One region of the Paraburkholderia sp. SUR17 genome, then DNA from elsewhere that is predicted to be linked to it. Evidence: predicted binding sites of a transcription regulator. Region 1 holds the regulator's gene; each other region holds the start of a gene.

The links. Region 1 encodes LexA, which represses DNA repair genes until DNA is damaged. Its sites were predicted from a motif close to ACTGTATNNNNATACAGT; they were not measured.
Region 2: the regulator LexA is predicted to act here: its motif matches at 2,410-2,427, upstream of P2869_RS12860 (PA0069 family radical SAM protein).
Region 3: the regulator LexA is predicted to act here: its motif matches at 3,574-3,591, upstream of imuA (translesion DNA synthesis-associated protein ImuA).

The regions. Positions count from the first base shown of each region.
Region 1 is NZ_CP120508.1:2,080,341-2,086,589, forward strand. It holds gene cysT (sulfate ABC transporter permease subunit CysT) at 1-17, opposite strand, end outside; gene P2869_RS09170 (sulfate ABC transporter substrate-binding protein) at 249-1,346, opposite strand; gene lexA (transcriptional repressor LexA) at 1,690-2,340, shown strand; gene P2869_RS09180 (hypothetical protein) at 2,368-2,718, shown strand; gene P2869_RS09185 (DUF2939 domain-containing protein) at 2,775-3,404, shown strand; gene P2869_RS09190 (universal stress protein) at 3,450-3,920, opposite strand; gene nodI (nodulation factor ABC transporter ATP-binding protein NodI) at 4,218-5,129, shown strand; gene P2869_RS09200 (ABC transporter permease) at 5,157-5,984, shown strand; gene P2869_RS09205 (hypothetical protein) at 6,092-6,249, opposite strand, start outside.
Region 2 is NZ_CP120508.1:2,910,341-2,916,589, forward strand. It holds gene rpsP (30S ribosomal protein S16) at 53-316, opposite strand; gene P2869_RS12855 (NINE protein) at 708-1,172, shown strand; gene P2869_RS12860 (PA0069 family radical SAM protein) at 1,217-2,356, opposite strand; gene P2869_RS12865 (Lrp/AsnC ligand binding domain-containing protein) at 2,470-2,958, opposite strand; gene P2869_RS12870 (D-amino acid dehydrogenase) at 3,100-4,386, shown strand; gene P2869_RS12875 (acyl-CoA dehydrogenase) at 4,523-6,249, opposite strand, start outside.
Region 3 is NZ_CP120508.1:2,746,980-2,753,228, forward strand. It holds gene P2869_RS12100 (error-prone DNA polymerase) at 1-999, opposite strand, end outside; gene P2869_RS12105 (DNA polymerase Y family protein) at 1,056-2,717, opposite strand; gene imuA (translesion DNA synthesis-associated protein ImuA) at 2,608-3,462, opposite strand; gene P2869_RS12115 (ATP-dependent DNA ligase) at 3,697-5,427, opposite strand; gene P2869_RS12120 (ligase-associated DNA damage response exonuclease) at 5,424-6,249, opposite strand, start outside.

The DNA of each region.
Region 1 (6,249 bases):
AAGGTGAACGTCGTCATGCCAATGCTCTGTCAGGGTTGCTTCAGGGTTACATCGACGTCCGGTCATGCAGCCGACGAGGCCGGCCGCGCACGCGGACGATGATGCCCGCGCCCTGCTGCCGTTCCCGTCGCTGCGATCTGCCGGTCGCTCTTATCGTGATACGCGTTGGTGATGCCGCGGGACTGCTCTTCGGTGCCGCGCTGCTGTGCTGCTGTGTTGCTCCCGCCGTGCTGCTCCAGCCACCGCCGTTACTGGGGCTGATAGATCGAATCGAATACGCCGCCATCGGCAAAGTGCGTCTTCTGCGCGTTCGTCCAGCCGCCGAAGGTGTCGTCCACGGTATAGAGCTTCAGCTTCGGAAACTTCTGCGTGAGTTCGGCGGGCACCTTCGTCGAACGCGGTCGGTAGAAGTTGCGCGCCGCAATTTCCTGGCCCTCTTCGCTATAGAGGAAGTTCAGGTAAGCCTCGGCGACCTTGCGCGTACCGTGCCGATCCACGACCTTGTCCACCACCGCGACGGGCGGCTCGGCGAGGATGCTCACCGAAGGCACCACGATCTCGAACTTCTCCGGGCCGAATTCCTTGAGCGACAGGAATGCTTCGTTTTCCCAGGCGATCAGGACGTCGCCGATGCCGCGCTGCACGAAGCTCGTCGTCGCGCCGCGGGCGCCGGAATCGAGCACGCCTGCGTTGTGATACAGCTTCGCGATGAAGTCCTTCGCCTTCTGCTCGTTGCCGCCCGGCTGGTGCAGCGCGTAGGCCCACGCCGCCAGATAGTTCCAGCGCGCCCCGCCCGAGGTCTTCGGGTTCGGCGTGACGATCGACACGCCCGGCTTCACGAGATCGTCCCAGTCCTTGATGTGCTTCGGATTGCCCTTGCGCACGAGGAACACGATGGTCGAGGTGTACGGCGAGGCGTTGTCGGGCAGGCGCTTCTGCCAGCCCTTGTCGATGAACCCCTTGTTCGCAATCGCGTCGATGTCGTAGGCGAGCGCGAGAGTCACGACGTCGGCCTGAAGCCCGTCGATCACCGAACGCGCCTGTGCACCCGACCCACCGTGCGACTGCCTGAAGGTCACCGTCTCGCCGGTCTTCGCCTTCCACTCCTTCGCGAACGCCTGATTGACGTCCTGGTACAACTCGCGCGTGGGGTCGTAGGAGACGTTGAGCAGCGTGGTGTCCGCGTGCGCCGTCGTGACAGCCCCCGGCGCGCCCAGCGCTGCGGCAAGTCCGAGGCCGAGGGCGGCGATCCAGTGTTTTACCTGGCGCTTTGCCACCTGTGCCACCTGTGCCGCCGCGGGCCCGGAACCGCTTGCCCTGGCGAACCCCGTTGTGTGGTTTTGCATCTGCCTGCTCCGTTTTGTGTCGTGTTGGCTTTGCGCTTGTGCCTTGCGTCTGCGCTTGTGTCGTGTCGTGGCGTGGCGGCCCGTGCGTTGCGTGGCCGCGCCTCGAAGTGATGCGAACCAGTCTAATGAGACCCCTTCATGATTAAAAATAATCCTTCTTCATTTTTTAATACGGAAAAGTGGTAACGACGGCGGGATGGGGCGCTCCGGCGTTTTTTCGGCTGCGATAACGGCGTAATCCGGCGTTACGGCGAAGGCTCGCCGCGCGAACTTCAAGTAACGCTTGAAAAGTGCCGGATACTGTATAAAAATACAGTCACCTGTCTATCCATACAGTGGCGCCATGACCAAACTCACCGCACGACAGCAGCAGGTTTTCGATCTGATTCGCCGGGCCATCGAGCGCACGGGGTTCCCGCCCACGCGCGCTGAAATCGCCGCAGAACTCGGGTTCAGCTCGGCCAACTCGGCGGAGGAGCATCTGCGGGCACTGGCGCGCAAAGGGGTGATCGAACTGGCGGCGGGTGCGTCGCGCGGCATTCGCCTGCTGCCGGGCGTCGACGACATGCCGCATCAGTTCACGTTGCCGCACTCCAGCCTCATGCAGCTTTCGCTACCGCTCATCGGGCGTGTGGCGGCGGGCAGCCCGATCCTCGCGCAGGAACATATTTCGCAGCACTACGCCTGCGATCCCGCACTCTTTTCGAGCAAGCCGGACTACCTGTTGAAAGTGCGGGGGCTTTCCATGCGCGACGCGGGCATCTTCGATGGCGATCTGCTCGCTGTGCAAAAACGCACCGAGGCAAAAGACGGCCAGATCATCGTGGCGCGGCTGGGCGACGACGTTACGGTAAAGCGCCTGAAGCGCCGGCCGAACGGCATCGAGCTGGTCGCCGAGAACCCGGACTACGAAAACATCTTTGTGGAAGCCGGCAGTGCAGATTTCGCACTGGAAGGCATTGCGGTCGGCCTGATCCGCCCGACCGAATTCTGAACATCTGAACGCCGCCTGGAGAGATTCATGGAACGTCTTGCCCGCCTGCTGCCCTTCCGCCAGTTCGGCCGCCTTCGTCACCTGCGCACGCTGGTACCCTGCATTCCGGTCGCTTCCGCTGCTTCCGCTATCGAAGCGGCGTCGGTACCGCGTACCGCGCCCCTCTTCGGCAACGAAGCGGAGTCGCTGCCGGCCTTGCCCTCGGCACAACCGGCATTCGCCCGTGTCTCGCTCAACGCCGGTGTACACAGTGAGCCCGCGCGCCGTGCCCCTGTGCGCGTCTATCACGGACCTTCGCGGCTCATCATGGTGGGAACGTTCGAGGCCGTGTGCCGCATGATCGACCATTGCATCGCCGAACAGGGCGCGGGCGCGTGAACGAGCCGGCAAAGCACGCTACGCGGCGACTCGTCGTCGCGGCCGTCGTGTTGCTCATGGTGGCAGTGCTGGGTTACGCCTATGCGTCGCCCTACATCGTGCTCGATCGGCTCAAACGTGCCGCGGACGCGCGCGACGCCGAGACGGTCAACGCCTATGTCGACTATCCCGCCCTGCGCGTGAGTCTCAAACAGCAGGTCACCGAACTGCTGATGCGGCGCATCGACGCGCAAAAGCACGGCAACCCGTTCGCCGTGATCGGCGCGATGATCGGTGCTGCGCTGATCGGTCCGCTGGTGGATGCGTACGCCACACCCGATGGCGTCGCGGCCATTCTCAATGGCATGCCGCCGCGCGGGCAGCCTGGCGAGCGGCCACCGCCGGCGGGTACATCGGGCGGCACGCCGAACCCTGAGGCCGGCAGCACCGCATCAACCGCACCCTCTACTGGCCAGACGCCCGCGGTGCCTGCCACTCCCCAAGCGCCTAACCAGGCACCCGCCCAGGCACCTACCCAGGCGCAAACGCCCCCTCCTCAGCCACCGCAGACCACCGCCGGATACCGCAGCCTCAACGAGTTCGTTGTGACCTACCAGCACGGCGTCGGCGACACCCGGTATGCCGCCATCCTGCGTCGCGATGGCCTTTTCTCGTGGAAGCTGTCCGCCGTGGATCTGAATGGGTAAACCGTCTGGCTCCGCGCGATCAACGGCTCCCGCCCTGCGCCCCGGCTAGGCGGCCGCAGCCTCCTGCTTCTCCTCGGCAGAAGACGAACAGGCAACGAGGATGCTGCACGACACACGATCCAGCAGTTGGGTATTGCCAGCTCCCATCCACCAACGCGACAGGCCCGTGCGGCACCGGTGCCCCACTACGACCAGGTCGGCCTGCAATTCATTGGCCAGATTCGCGATCTCGTCGATGGGGTGCCCAAAAGCGAAATGGCCCTGTGCCTTCACGCCGTGCTCGGTCAGCCAGTCCACGCCCTCCTGGAGTATTTGCCGCGCGGTCTCTTCGAAGCGGCCGCAGGCCACGTCGGTCAAGAGTCCCGCGCTCTGTGCAATGCTGGAACGCATGTCGACCACCGAAAGCAGATGGGTCTCCGCTTTCAGGTCCAGTGCCAGTTCGGCGCCGCATCGCAGCGCCTTGCGGCCTTCGCGCGAGCCGTCGTAGCACAGCAGGATTTTCTTGTAGCTCGCCATGATGTTTCTCCGATCCGCCTTCCCTGCGGTTTGAACGTACTTTCATCATGGTGCGCCGCAATTCCGGTTGCAAGGGCTGGAAAACGCCAGGTGTGCGCAACCCTCCGCAGCCTGCCCGTGGCCATTTTCAGCGCGATGCCGCAGCGCGGAAATGCTTGCCGCGACAGGCGTTGCGGGTCAAACGCAAATGCAGCGATGCACTAGAATAGGCCGCCTTGCCTCCCTCCTGCCCGCATCCGGACCGCGCCGTGCATTGCGTGACCGGTGCGGTTTCCTGGTACACGAACACGAGTCGCCATGTCCGCCGCCATCGAATTCGAACAGGTAGAAAAACGCTACGGCGAGAAGAAGGTAGTCGACGGTCTGTCGTTTCATGTCCGTCCCGGCGAGTGCTTCGGGCTGCTCGGCCCCAACGGCGCGGGCAAGACCACTACGTTGAAGATGCTGCTCGGCATCTCGTCGCCCAACGCCGGCGCGATTCGCCTGTGCGGAGAGCCGGTACCCTCGCGCGCACGCTTTGCCCGCGCGCGGGTCGGCGTGGTGCCGCAGTTCGACAATCTCGATCCCGACTTCACCGTGCGCGAGAATCTGCTCGTGTTTGGCCGCTATTTCGGTTTGTCGGCCGCACACACGCGTGCGCTCGTGCCCATGCTGCTCGAATTCGCGCGGCTCGAAAGCAAGGCCGACGCCCGCGTGAACGAACTCTCGGGCGGCATGCGCCGGCGGCTTACCCTCGCGCGGGCGCTCGTCAACGATCCCGACGTGCTCATCATGGACGAGCCCACCACCGGCCTCGACCCACAGGCGCGTCATCTGATCTGGGAGCGGCTGCGCTCGTTGCTCGCACGCGGCAAGACGATTCTGCTCACCACGCACTTCATGGAAGAAGCCGAGCGACTCTGCGACCGCCTGTGCGTGATCGAGGAAGGCCGCAAGATCGCCGAGGGCGCGCCCAACGATCTGATCCAGTCAGAGATCGGCTGCGACGTGATCGAGATTTATGGTCCCGACCCGGCTGCCCTGCGCGACGAACTCGCGCCGCTCGCCACGCGCACGGAAATCAGCGGCGAGACGCTCTTCTGCTATGTGACCGACCCACAAGCCGCGCTCGAGCGGATCAAGAACCGGCCGCAGTTGCGTTATCTGCACCGGCCGGCCAATCTCGAAGACGTGTTCCTGCGCCTCACGGGGCGCGAGATGCAGGACTGAACGAACGCGACCAACCAACGGCACGACATGGACGCACGCACCTACGACACACCCGGCCAGCCCGCCCCCATGCGAGAACGCATTGCAGCGCTGCCCTCCAACGCCACGAACTGGATCGCCGTGTGGCGGCGCAATTACCTCGTCTGGCAGAAGCTTGCGCTGGCCTCGATGTTCGGCAACCTGGCCGATCCGATGATCTATCTGTTCGGGCTGGGCTTCGGGCTCGGCCTGATGGTGGGGCACGTGGACGGCGTCTCGTACATCGCGTTCCTCGCAGCCGGCACGGTGGGATCGAGCGTGATGATGTCGGCGAGCTTCGAGTCGATGTACTCGAGCTTCTCGCGCATGCACGTGCAGCGCACGTGGGAAGCGATCATGCACACGCCGCTCACGCTCGGCGACGTCGTGCTCGGCGAGATTGTGTGGGCCGCGAGCAAGGCGCTGCTCTCCGGCACGGCCATCATGATCGTGGCCGCGGCGCTCGGCTACGCGAGCTTTCCGTCGATGCTGCTCGCGCTGCCTGTCATTGCCCTCGCCGGCCTTGCGTTTGCAAGCCTCGCGATGATCGTGACGGCCCTCGCGCCTTCGTACGACTTCTTCATGTTCTATCAGACGCTGGTGCTCACGCCGATGCTGCTGCTTTCCGGCGTGTTCTTCCCCATCACGCAGTTGCCCGCAGCGGCGCAGCAGGTGACGCTGCTGCTGCCGCTCGCGCACGCAGTCGCGCTGGTGCGGCCTGCCATGCTCGGCCGGCCGGTGGAAAACGCGGCGTTGCACGTGGGTGTGCTGGCCGCTTACGTGGTGGTGACGTTTGCGATATCGGCGGTGTTGTTCCGCCGGCGCATGATGCGCTAGACGATGTGATGGGCGTTACCGCGTGCGCGTAATGCCATCGGTCAAGAGCCGTCGATCGAAGCAGAGACGCCGCTACCGTAGCGGCGTCTCTCTTTTCAGCAAGACATTCAGTCCTCGTCGTCGCTCCAGGGAATCTCGACGTCGGTAATGAAGGCGACCGTCGCGAACGGTCCGCCGTCCTGACGGCCCATCTTGCCATCCGCGCGATGCCATTCCACGCGAAACACGGTGGCCGCCGTATCGGCGAGCAGACGCACCGCACGCA
Region 2 (6,249 bases), 830 kb from region 1:
CGCGGACCCTGCGGAGCCGGACAAGCTCATGCACGCGGCTCATGCAAGCAGATTACGCAGCCGGAGCTGCTGCCTGCGCCTTCTGCGCCTGCTTCACGAGACGCTCCACGGCCGGCGACAGCTGGGCGCCCACGCCTTGCCAGTACGTCACGCGATCTTGCGCAATGCGCAGCGCTTCGCCCTTCGTCGCGACCGGGTTGTAGAAGCCGACGCGTTCGATGAAGCGGCCGTCGCGACGGTTACGCGAATCGGTTGCAACGATGTTGTAGAACGGGCGCTTCTTCGAGCCGCCGCGAGCCAGACGGATGATGACCATACTTGAATCCTTGAAAACCGGGGGTTCGGGACCACTGAAACCGGCGATTATAGCCTGAAACCAACGCCATAACAAACACTTAACGGAGAACCTTGCAAATCGGGCTGTGACGGCAATGCAGGCCCGGCTGCGCGAAGGTGGCACAAAGCGGCTTGCCACCCGACGTGCCTTTGCCCGCGGGCCTATTCCGTACCTATGCCCGCACCCCTGCCGACCGTATTCGGGCGCCGCAACCAGCCCATCCCGGTCACTCTCGCCGTGACGCATTCGCCGACTGTCCCACCTGCCTTACGCCGCCCCGTCGGCGTAGAATTCGGCTCGGCCGGAATCCCGAGCAGCGTTACGCAGGCACTACAGGCAGCGGCGGCGCTCTCCACCATCACTCGTTCCCATGTCCACCGTTTCGAATTCATCGCGCTTTCGTTCCAAAACGCTCACCGCTGCTCTCGCCTTTTTCTTCGGCAGCATCGGAGCACATCGCTTCTATCTATACGGCCCGCGCGATGCCTGGGGATGGGCACATCTGCTCGGCACCGTGATCGGCATTCCTGGCTTTTTGCTGCTCGTCGCCACCCAGCGCGAATCTGCCCTCGGATGGTCGCTCGCGCTACCCGGCGCAGTGTCGCTGCTGGCCGCGTTTCTCGCCGCCATCGTCTACGGGTTACGCCCCGACGAGAAGTGGGACGCGCAGTTCAACGCGCAGGCCGGCCGTCGCAGTCGCTCGGGTTGGACGGTCATCTTCATCGTCATCTTTTCGCTGCTGATTGGCGCCTTCCTGCTGATGACGGGACTTGCGCTCTCGTTCCAGACCTATTTCGAGTCGCAGGTCGAAGCGGCGAAGTCGCTATCGCAGTAATCGGACCGGCAAGAGACGCGACGCCGCACAAGCCGGCAGCCCGCCTAGAACAGATCGAGTTGCGGGTCATCCGCCGCACGCCGCAACACGACCGGTTCGCGGCGAAACTGCGAAATGTCGAGAATGCCACGCCGCCGCTCGTTGAGACCGAGCCGTCGCACGGCCTTCCCGAAGCGCTGTTTCAGCAGATCGGCCCACGGCCCCTCGCCTTTCATTCGGCGTGCGAATGAGGCGTCGTAGTCTTTGCCGCCTCGCATGTCGCGCACGCGGCTCATGACGCGGTCCGCGCGGTCCGGAAAATGGGCTGCCAGCCAGTCCTTGAATAGCGGCGCGACTTCCCATGGCAGCCGCAGCACGATGTAACTCGCGCTCGTCGCGCCGGCCTCCGTACACGCTTCGAGAATACGCTCCATGTCGGGCTCCGTTACAAACGGGATCACCGGCGCAATGCTCACGCCCACCGGCACGCCCGCCTGAGCGAGCGTACGAATGGTGCGCAGGCGCCGGGCGGGCGACGCCGCGCGAGGCTCCAGCGTGCGCGCAATGCCTGCATCGAGCGTGGTGATGGTGATGGCAGCCATCACCTGGCCGCGTTCCGCCATCGGCGCCAGCAGGTCGAGGTCGCGCTCGATCAGCGACGACTTCGTGATGGCGGCGAACGGATGATGACGATCGTGCAGCACCTCGATCACGCGACGCGTGAGCCGCAGATCACGCTCCACGGGCTGCCATGCGTCCGTGTTGACGCCGAGCGCAATCGGTTCCGGCACATAGGACTTCTTCGAAATCTCTCGTGCCAGCAGTTCCGGCGCGTTGACCTTCGCATAGATGCGACTTTCGAAATCCAGGCCCGGCGACAGGCCCAGATAGGCATGCGTGGGCCGCGCGAAACAGTAGATACAGCCGTGCTCGCAGCCGCGGTACGGGTTCAGCGAAATGCTGAACGGAATATCCGGCGACTGGTTGCGCGTAAGGATGCTCTTCGCGCGCTCCTCGAACACCTGCGTGCGCAGCGGGGGCGGCACGTCGCCCTCCGGGGAGTCGAGGTGCGTCCAGCCGTCGTCGAACGCTTCGCGCTGGTCGACTTCGTAGCGGCCCTGCAGGTTCGTTACGGCGCCGCGCCCCTTGTGTGGGGCGGGCGGGGCAACGGGATACTCGGAATATTCAGCGTCGGGATCGTTCACGGCGGCACACGACAAACGGAAAGCGACCGCGCATACGAGGCAACGGCCGAAGTACTGTATAAATATACAGTACTTCGGCCGTTTGTCGAGCCGTTCTTCGAGCCGCAGTTCAGTCAATCGCCCACAGCGATCGTCAGCGTTTCCTTGATCTCTTCCATCACCACGTAGCTCTTCGACTGAACCGCCCCGGGCAGCTGCAGCAGGATGTCGCCGAGCAGCTTGCGGTAGTCCGCCATCTCGCCGATGCGTGCCTTGATGAGGTAGTCGAAGTCGCCCGACACGAGGTGGCACTCCAGCACCTCAGGAATCTTCTGCACCTCCCGGCGAAACTGCTCGAACATGTTGCCGCTCTTGTGATCGAGCGTGATTTCCACGAACACGAGCAGCGCCGCGCCCAACATGCCGGGATTCACCCGCGCGTAGTAGCCAGTAATGATGCCGTCGCGCTCCATGCGCTTCACCCGCTCCGTGCACGGGGTGACCGAGAGACCGACCTGCTCGGCGAGGTCTTTCATCGCCATGCGACCGTCCTGCTGGAGCAGTTTCAGGATGCGGTGATCGATGCGATCGAGGGTCCGGACGGGCTGACGTTGCGTGCGCATGGTTTTTCTACTGAAAAACGGAAAAATACAATAACAAAACCTACCTCAACACCAATAGCATAGCCGTAAATACTGGACACACGCGATATTTCATGGTTTTTCGGACGCGCAGACCAGTTTCCCTTTCTGGATGGAGCAGCTATGCGAATCGTCGTTCTGGGCAGTGGCGTCGTCGGCGTGACGAGCGCCTATTATCTGGCGCGCGCCGGTCATGAGGTCACGGTGATCGACCGCGAAACCGGCCCTGCGCTCGACACGAGTTTCGCGAACGCAGGCCAGATCTCGCCGGGTTATGCCTCGCCCTGGGCCGCTCCCGGCGTGCCACTCAAGGCCGTGAAGTGGATGTTCCAGAAGCATGCGCCGCTCGCCATCCGGCTCGACGGCACGCGCTTCCAGCTGCAGTGGATGTGGCAAATGCTGCAGAACTGCACGGCCGGGCGTTACGCCGTCAACAAAGGCCGCATGGTTCGCCTTGCCGAATACAGCCGCGATTGCCTTCAAGCGCTGCGCGCGGAAACCGGCATCGAGTACGAAGGCCGTCAAGGCGGCACGCTGCAGGTGTTCCGCACGCAGCAGCAACTCGAGGGCGCCGCGAAAGACATCACCGTGCTGAAAGACGCGAACGTGCCCTACGAGTTGCTCACGCCCGAAGAGCTGTGGCGTGCCGAGCCGGCGCTCGCCGGCGTGTCGCACAAGCTCACGGGCGGCCTGCGTCTGCCCGGCGACGAAACCGGCGACTGCCAGTTGTTCACCACGCGCCTTGCCGCGCTTGCCGGCGAACTCGGCGTACGTTTTCGCTACAACACGGCCATCGATGGCCTTGCCGTTGCGGGTGGGCGCGTTGCCGGCGTGCAGTGCGGCAGCGAACTCGTGCGTGCCGACGCCTTCGTCGTCGCTCTCGGCTCGTACTCGACGAAGCTGCTGTCGGGCATCGTGAAGATTCCCGTGTATCCGCTCAAGGGCTACTCGATCACGGCACCGATTGTCGATGCCAAGGCTGCGCCGGTTTCGACGGTGCTCGACGAAACGTACAAGATCGCCATCACGCGCTTCGACGACCGCATCCGCGTGGGTGGCATGGCCGAGATCGTCGGTTTCGACAAGCGTCTGCGCGACGCGCGTCGCGAGACGCTCGAAATGTGCGTGAACGACCTGTTCCCGGGCGGCGGCGACACCTCGAACGCCACCTTCTGGACCGGCCTGCGCCCGATGACGCCGGACGGCACGCCGGTGGTGGGCCGCACGCCGATGCCCAATCTGTTCCTCAACACAGGACACGGTACGTTGGGCTGGACGATGTCGTGCGGCTCGGGCCAATTGCTCGCAGACCTGATGTCGGGCAAGCAACCCGCCATTCGCGCCGACGACCTCTCCGTCCATCGCTACCTCGGCGAAACGGGCGGCACGGGGCGTCCTGCATACGCCTGATTCGACTGGCGCGAGCCGCACACGAGAAGCTCGCAGAAGCAAAAAAAAGGCGCCCACATTGGGCGCCTTCTGTCTTATGGAACGCGTTCCGCGCGCAAGGCGCCCCGCTTCTCGCAGGGCGTCCGGCCCATCAGTGTCAGAACTGATCCTCGGCAAGTGCAAACACGCCTTCGCCACCTTTCGCGCTGACGATCGACACCTCCAACGCGCCAGCCTGAGGCAGCACGTGCTGCGCGAAGAACTGTGCCGTGGCGATCTTCGCTTCGTAGAACGCCGGGTCCTCCGCGCGCTTGCTGGCCGCGGCCAGCATGGCACGCGCCATCTGCCAGCCGCCCAGGACGATGCCGGCCAGCTTCAGATACGGCACGCTGCCCGCGAACACCGCGTTCGGATCGCCCTTCGCGTTGGCAACGACATACTCCACAACCGACTGCAGCGCACGCTGACCTTGCGCCAACTGCGTGCGCATGGCACCGAATGCCGCGCCTTCGTGCGCGCCTAGCGCTTCGACGGTCTGCCCGATCTCCGCGATCAGGGCCTTCGCCACCGCACCGCCGTCGCGAACCGTCTTGCGGCCGATGAGGTCGTTTGCCTGAATCGCCGTGGTGCCTTCGTAGATCGTCAGGATGCGGGCGTCACGGTAGTACTGCGCCGCGCCCGTTTCCTCGATGAAGCCCATGCCGCCGTGCACCTGCACGCCGAGGCTCGTCACTTCGAGCGAAAGCTCCGTACTCCAGCCCTTCACCACGGGCACGAGGAACTCGTAGATCGCATGATGCCGCTCGCGCGTCGCGGCGTCCGCGTGGCGATGCGCGATATCGCAGTGCGCGGCCGCCACGTAGGCAAGCGAGCGCGACGCTTCCGTAAGCGCGCGCATCGTGGCCAGCATGCGGCGCACGTCCGGGTGGTGGATGATCGTGACGGCCTGCTTCGCCGATCCGTCCACGGGCCGGCTCTGCACACGCTCCTTCGCATAGGCAAGCGCCTTCTGGTAGGCGCGGTCGGACACCGCCACGCCCTGCATGCCGACCGCGAAGCGGGCCGCGTTCATCATGATGAACATGTACTCGAGGCCGCGATTTTCTTCGCCCACGAGCTGACCGATCGCGCCGCCGTGATCGCCGAACTGCAGCACCGCCGTCGGGCTCGCCTTGATGCCCAGCTTGTGTTCGATCGACACGCAATGCACGTCGTTGCGCGCGCCGAGCGAACCGTCGTCGTTGACGAGGAACTTCGGCACGGTAAAGAGCGAAATACCCTTCACGCCTTCCGGCGCGCCAGGCGTGCGCGCGAGCACGAGATGCACGATGTTGCCCGCCATGTCGTGCTCGCCCCACGTGATAAAGATCTTCGTGCCGAAGATGCGGTACGTGCCGTCGCCCTGCGGCTCGGCACGCGTGCGCACGAGCGCGAGATCGGAGCCGGCTTGCGGCTCGGTGAGGTTCATGGTGCCGGTCCATTCGCCGGAGATCAGCTTCGGCACGTAGCGCTGCTTCTGCTCCTCCGTGCCTGCGGTCAGCAGGGCTTCGATGGCGCCGTCGGTAAGCAGCGGGCACAGCGCGAACGACAGGTTCGCGGCATTGAGCATTTCGATACACGCAGTGGCGATCAGCTTCGGCAGGCCCTGACCGTCGTAATCGGTAGGATGCTGGACGCCTTGCCAGCCGCCTTCGGCGAACTGCCGGAAAGCGTCGGCGAAACCGGGCGTCGCCTTCACTTCGCCGTTGTGCCAGCTGCTGGGGTTGCGATCGCCTTCCACGTTGAGCGGCGCGATGACGTCGCCGCACAGCTTCGCGGCCTCTTCCAGTACGGCCTGGGCCGTCTCCGGCGTAGCGTCTTCGAAGCCGGGCAGGCTTGCGACCT
Region 3 (6,249 bases), 670 kb from region 1:
CTGGCGCTCGCTCAAGCTGCCCGCCCAGCGCGCGCGTGCGCCCTCCATCACGAGCTTGCGCAGCCAGCTGGCCGGCGTTTCGCCGGGCGGCACGAGTTCTTCGGGATATTCGTAGGCCAGTTCGTCGAGCGAGAACGAGCAGCGGCTCGTCACGCGCAGCGTTTCGGCGAGCGTATCCGCGGGATACAGCGCCCCGAGCCGCACCCGCGTGCGCAGATGCCGCTCCGCGTTGGGTTCGAGCGCATGGCCGCATCGAGCAAGCGGCTGGCCGAGACCGATGGCCGTCAACGTGTCCTGCAGCGGCTTGCGCGAACGCGCATGCATCAACGCGCCGCCCGCGGCCACGAGCGGCAGCCCGCTTTGCTGCGCGATGGTCCGCATTGCGTTGATGCGCACTTCGTCGTTGCCGATTTGCCATAGTTCGAGCGCGAGCCAGGCGCGGTCCGGCGCGATGCCCGCAAGCCAGTGCGCGCAGCGCAGCGTCTGCGCGAGCGTTGCCGCCTGCTGCGGCACGAGCAGCAGGACGCAGTCGGGCAAATGGCGCAGATGCGCGAGATCGGCCGGCGGTTGGGTAAAGTCGGCAGGATGCAGCCGATAGCTGCCCTTCGCCGCGCGCGAGCGTCCCAGCGTGATCAGTTCGGAGAGATTGCCGTAGCCATCGCGATTCATCGCGATGGCTACGAGCGTGCAGAACGGTGCACCGGCTTCATCGGTGAGATTGAGTTCGCTGCCGATCAGCAGATGCAGCGGCGGGTCGGGTTGCGCTTCCTCTTCTCCTTCACTGCATGCCTTCCGTTCCTTCTCGCGTTCCGCTTCGATGATCTTGAGCGCGCTGTGGGCACGAACTACGCCGGCGAGCGAGCACTCGTCGGTAATCGCGAGCGCGCTGTAGCCGCACTGGATGGCCCGCTCGACGAGTTCACCGGGACGCGACGCGCCGCGCAGGAACGTGAAGTTGGTGAGGCAATGCAGCTCGGCATACGCCGGCAATTGCGGCATCGGGGGCACGGCGCCCTTCCCGTCACGGGACGCTGTATCGACTCTCGACATGGCGCTCAGCCAAAGAGGCCCTGCAGGAACCACTGCCCGCTCAGACGCTCGCGATACACCCAGAACATGCGGCCCTGATCGTCGCCGGCCACGTAGTAATCGCGCTCCACGCCTTCGCCATCCCACCACCCTGCCTCGATGCGTTCGGTGCGCGTAAGCGTTTTCAACGGACGCCGGTAGACCGGACGCTCGTCGCGCACCACGAGCCGCAGCGGCCGTTCGAGCATCCACACCGGACGCGGCTGCGAGGGCAACGGGCTCTCGGGCAGATCGAGCACGGCCTGATGCGGCGGCGGGTACGCATCGCCTGTCGGCTGGGCAGCGGGCTTCTTCGCACGCGCCGGCTTGCGGCGCCCCGCTGCGGGCTCGCGATAAGCGGCGGTCTGCATCGCGCGCTCGGGGCGGTGGTCTTCGTGAGCCGAAAGCTGCAGCACGTTCTGTGCGCCCAGGCGCGCGCCGAGCCGCTCCATCAGCCGCGCCATGGATTCGTCCGACGCCTCGGGCATGGGAAAGAGCGTGCCGGTGGGCGCCGCGTATTCGCTCACTTCGTCGGCGACGAGTTTCAGCCCGATCACCGGCGCGGCCAGCTCCGTCTGATTGAGCTTTTCGCGCAACAGCCAGATCAGGTGATCGGCATCGCGCGACGGCACCGCCCAGCCGAGCTTCAACGACGACGTGCGCGGCGCGTGGCGCGAGGCGAGTTCGTGCTCGAGCCGCAGTTCGAACTTGCGCAAAGCCGCGTGATGGGCGCCCAGCCAGCCGGCCAGTTGCACGACGAGCCGGCGCGCCGCGAACAGCAAGGCTTCGGCGCTATCGACCCGCGCCTGCAATTCCAGTTGCGCGTGAAACGAGGCCGGCGCCTGAAAGTATTCGCGCGGATCGGGATGCTCGCCGAAAGCCTGCGCAAGCAGCGTGAGCACGCCGTCGCCGAAGCGGCGCACGATGCCCTCGCGCGGCAGCCGGCGCAGATCGGCGAGGGTCGTGCAGCCGATCTGCTCGAACACATCGTCATGTTCGGCGGCGAAGGGCAAGAGCGAAACGGGCAGCGTATCGAGCGTGCGCGCAAGCGTAGCCTGCTTGACCACACGCCAGCGCCGCCCCGCCCTCTCCGCCCTCTCCGCTCGCTCGGCACACGCCGCGGCCAGCAGCCATGCGCCCCACGCCGTGGGGGCACAGGCGAAGCGCGCGGTGTGCCCCAGCATCGCCACGGTCGAGGCGACCCGCGAGAGCAGCGCGCGCAGGCCGCCGAAAAGACGCAGCCCCGCACCCACCTCCAGCAGCAGCGTATTGCCTTCGGCAAACGCCACGTTCGGCGTAAAGGCGAGCAACGCCAGCGCCAGTGCTTCGAGCGCCGCTTTCTCACGCGCCGGATCGGGCGTGAGCATCACGATCTGCGGCGCGAGCGCGAGCGCATGCGAGCGCGTGTTGCCCGCGCGCACGCCGAGACGGAGCGCATCCAGATCGGGAATCAGGATGCGCACATGATCAGCGAGCACATGGCAGCGCACGTTCGCGGCGCCGTCCACCGCACCGCTTGCGACGTGCGCGGCGCCGGCCTCATGCCGGCTGTGCGGAGCGTCCGGGTTTTCGGGCTGCCGCGGGAGAGCCAGAGGCGGCTTCACCGCCTCCAGCGGCAACAGGGGCAAGGTAACTGCGATCCACAACATGATTGCTCTCGTGCCATTGACGTTGATGGCCGGACTGGGACTGCGGCGGTGGCAGCAATCCGGCCTGCAACGGCAACGTGACGAAAAGCGGCCGGGCAGGAGGCGGCCCGCGCCGCTTGAAAACGTCCACCGACAACGACGCTTCCTGAAGCCAGCGATGCCGGTCGATGGTCTCGGCATCGGGCGGCAGCATCGGCTCGCATGCGATGCGCAGCGGCGCCGCCGAAGACTGGCTGCGCGCGTGCGCCGGCCGCACGAGAAAAGCGAGCGAGCGCGAATCCTGCGCCACGACCTGCAGCCGACGCACCGCATCCGGACGCGCTTTCGCGAGCCACACCAGTACCGCGCCCATGCCTTCCTGCTTCAATGCCTGCTCGGCGGCCCAGGGGGCTTCCTCTTCGCGTGCACGCACCCAGACCACCCGTTCGAGCGCGATGCCCCACGCCTTCAGCGCACACGCATAGGGCTGCCAGGGCGGCGCCACGAACACGACGTGCTTACCGTCGCGCGCCGTGAGGGACTTCAACGCCGGTGCCACGAGACGCATTTCGCCGATGCCGCCGTGCTCCACCAGCAGTTCGGTCAGGCTGCCGGCTGGCCAGCCCTCGCCGGGCAACAGTGCGTCGAGAGCGGCATACCCGCTCGGCACGACGCCCGCCGTCGCGCCGGCAAGCTGATCCCCTTGCCATACCTGGCTGCGCAGCCGGGACGGCAAAGCGCTCGTGGCATGGAGTGCTGCAGCCATGATTCGTGCTGATGCTCTTTCAAAAGGGGATACGCCGCCCTCCCGACACAAGCCGGGCAAGGCGGAACCGTCGCCGAACACGCAAACCGGATACCGAAACGCGCGCCGATACCTGTATGTTTATACAGTATCGAAGAAGGAACGGGAAGAGGTTTCGATAAGGAATGGCGAACACGCCGCCTGCACAAAAAGGGCACGTAACGACGCCCACAAAGGGACACATCAGGCGATGTTCTAGCCCTTGATAAAGCCCTTCAGCGTGGCGAGCGTATCGGCGTCTTCAATGCTCTTGTCCGTACGCCAGCGCAGCATGCGCGGAAAGCGCACGGCCACGCCCGACTTGTGCCGCCCGCTCGCCTGAATGCCCTCGAAGCCGATTTCGAACACGAGCGTGGGCCGCAGGCTGCGCACCGGGCCGAACTTCTCGACCGTCGTCTTGCGCACGATCGCATCCACCTCGCGCATCTCGGCATCCGTGAGCCCCGAATAGGCCTTGGCGAAGGGCACCAGCGTGCGCACGCCGCCGGCCTCGTCCCACACGGCGAAGGTGAAGTCCGTGTAGAGGCTGGCGCGCCGGCCGTGTCCGGGCTGCGCGTAGAGCAGCACCGCATCCACCGCGTAGGGATCGATCTTCCATTTCCACCACGCGCCCGCCGTCTTCGTGCGACCCACGCCGTACAGCGACTCGCGCCCCTTCAGCATCAGGCCTTCCACGCCGCGCGCGCGGCTTTCTTCGCGCAGTGCGGCGAGCGCGGCCCAGTCCGGTGCCTCGGCCGCCGTGACGAGCGGCGACAGACGCAGCGGCGGCGCGGCAACCTCGACTGCGGGCTCGCCCGACATGCCGGGCGAGCCAAGTTTTTCAAGCCGCGCGCGACGCACTTCGAGCGGTGTGGTCCGCAGATCTTCGCCTTGCGCTTCGAGCAGGTCGTAGGCCACGAAGGTGGCCGGATAGTCGGCCAGCACCTTCTTCGTGAGCGTCTTGCGCGTAATGCGCGGCTGCAGTTGCGCGAACGGCAGCGGCACGGCGGCGCCGGGCGCCCACGCGAGGATTTCGCCGTCGATCACGTAACCGTCCAGCAGCGCGCGGCCAAGCGCTTCGATCTCGGGAAAGCGCTCGGTGATCAGGTCCTCGCCGCGCGACCACAGCCACACGCATCCCGCGCGCTTGACGAGTTGCGCACGAATGCCGTCCCACTTCCATTCCACGAGCCAGTCGCTTCGCGCGCCGAGCGACGACGGCTCGTCCTGCAACGGATGCGCGAGAAAGAACGGATACGGCAGTCCGGCGTCGCCCGCATGCACCTGCGTCGCGAGGTCCGCGCGCAACGGCTGCTGTCCGGTCTGCGTGTCGCCGTCGCGGGCGCTCTCCTGCCACGCGGGCGCGACGAGGCGCAGATAGCGCGCGGCGTCCGGCGTCTGACGCGAATCCGTCCAGCCGACCATGCGCTGGGCGACGAGCTTGTGATCGACGCCCGCTACATCGGCCAGCGCACGCACGACGAGCTGCCGCGCCACGCCCACCCGGAAGCCGCCGCCAATCAGCTTGGTGAGCAGAAAACGGCCGCTCCAGTCCAGTTCGTCCCACCACGCAGTGAGCCGCTCTCGCAGCGTCTCGGGCGCGGCGCCGCGCAGTAGCAGCAGCCGGTCCTCGATCCATTGCGCGAGACCGAGTTCCGTCGTGCGTGCTGCGGGCGGCAGGATGTGCGCGATGGTTTCCGCGAGATCGCCCACGGCCTCGTACGACTCGTCGAAGAGCCACTCGGGCAAGCCTGCGCGCTCGCGCGCGATCTCGACAAGCAAACGCGTGGGCACCGACTGCCGCGGCTTGCCGCCCGCGAGAAAGTACGAGGCCCACGCCGCGTCTTCGGGCGGCACCGTACGGAAGTACGCGATGAGCGCGTCGAGCTTGTCGCGCGTGGACGTGGTGGCGTCCAGCGCCGCGTAGAGCGCAGCGAAACGCCTCATGACGGCGTGTCTCCGGAAGCATCTGCGGCGGTGTCCGGGTTCTCGCCTGCGTCCGCGCGTTCGCTGTCCTCCGCGTGGTCGCCAGCGTTGGCATCGTGCCGCGATGCCGACTGCTTTCGCGCGAGCGATTCGAGCGATGCGGGCGATTCAGGCGATCCACCCGCCGCCGCGGCATCAAGCGACTGCGCCGCCGCGTCCGCTTCCACTGCGTCGCCGCCGTACTCGGTCGCGAATGCTTCGGCTTCGAGCCCTGTCTCGCGCAGCCAGCGCACGAGCGGCTCGACATGCCCGTGCGTGACGATGACGCGTTCAGCCTTCGTCGCAGCAATCGCGCTCAGAAGCCCGGGCCAGTCCGCGTGATCGGAAAGCACGAAGCCGCGGTCCACGCCGCGCCGGCGACGCGTGCCGCGCAGCCGCATCCAGCCCGACGCGAAGGCGTCGCCGTAATTGCCGAAGCGGCGCAGCCACGCGCTGCCCTGCGCGGAAGGCGGCGCAACAATGAGCGCGCCCTTGAACACGTCGCGCGCCTTCGGCGGCACGTCGGCCGTGAGCCGCGTCTCGGGCAAGGCCACGCCCGCCGCGCGATACGCGCGGTTGAGCGGCTCGACCGCGCCGTGGCAGAAGATCGGGCCGATGGCGGCATCGACGCCCGCCAGAATGCGCTGCGCCTTGCCGAACGAATAGCAGAACAGCACCGACGCGCGCGCCTGCGCCGCGTTGTGGCGCCACCACGAGTCGATGCCTTCGAACACGCTGTGCGCGGGTTCCCATCGGTACACGGGCAGGCCGAAAGTGGATTCGGTGATGAAGGTGTCGCACCGC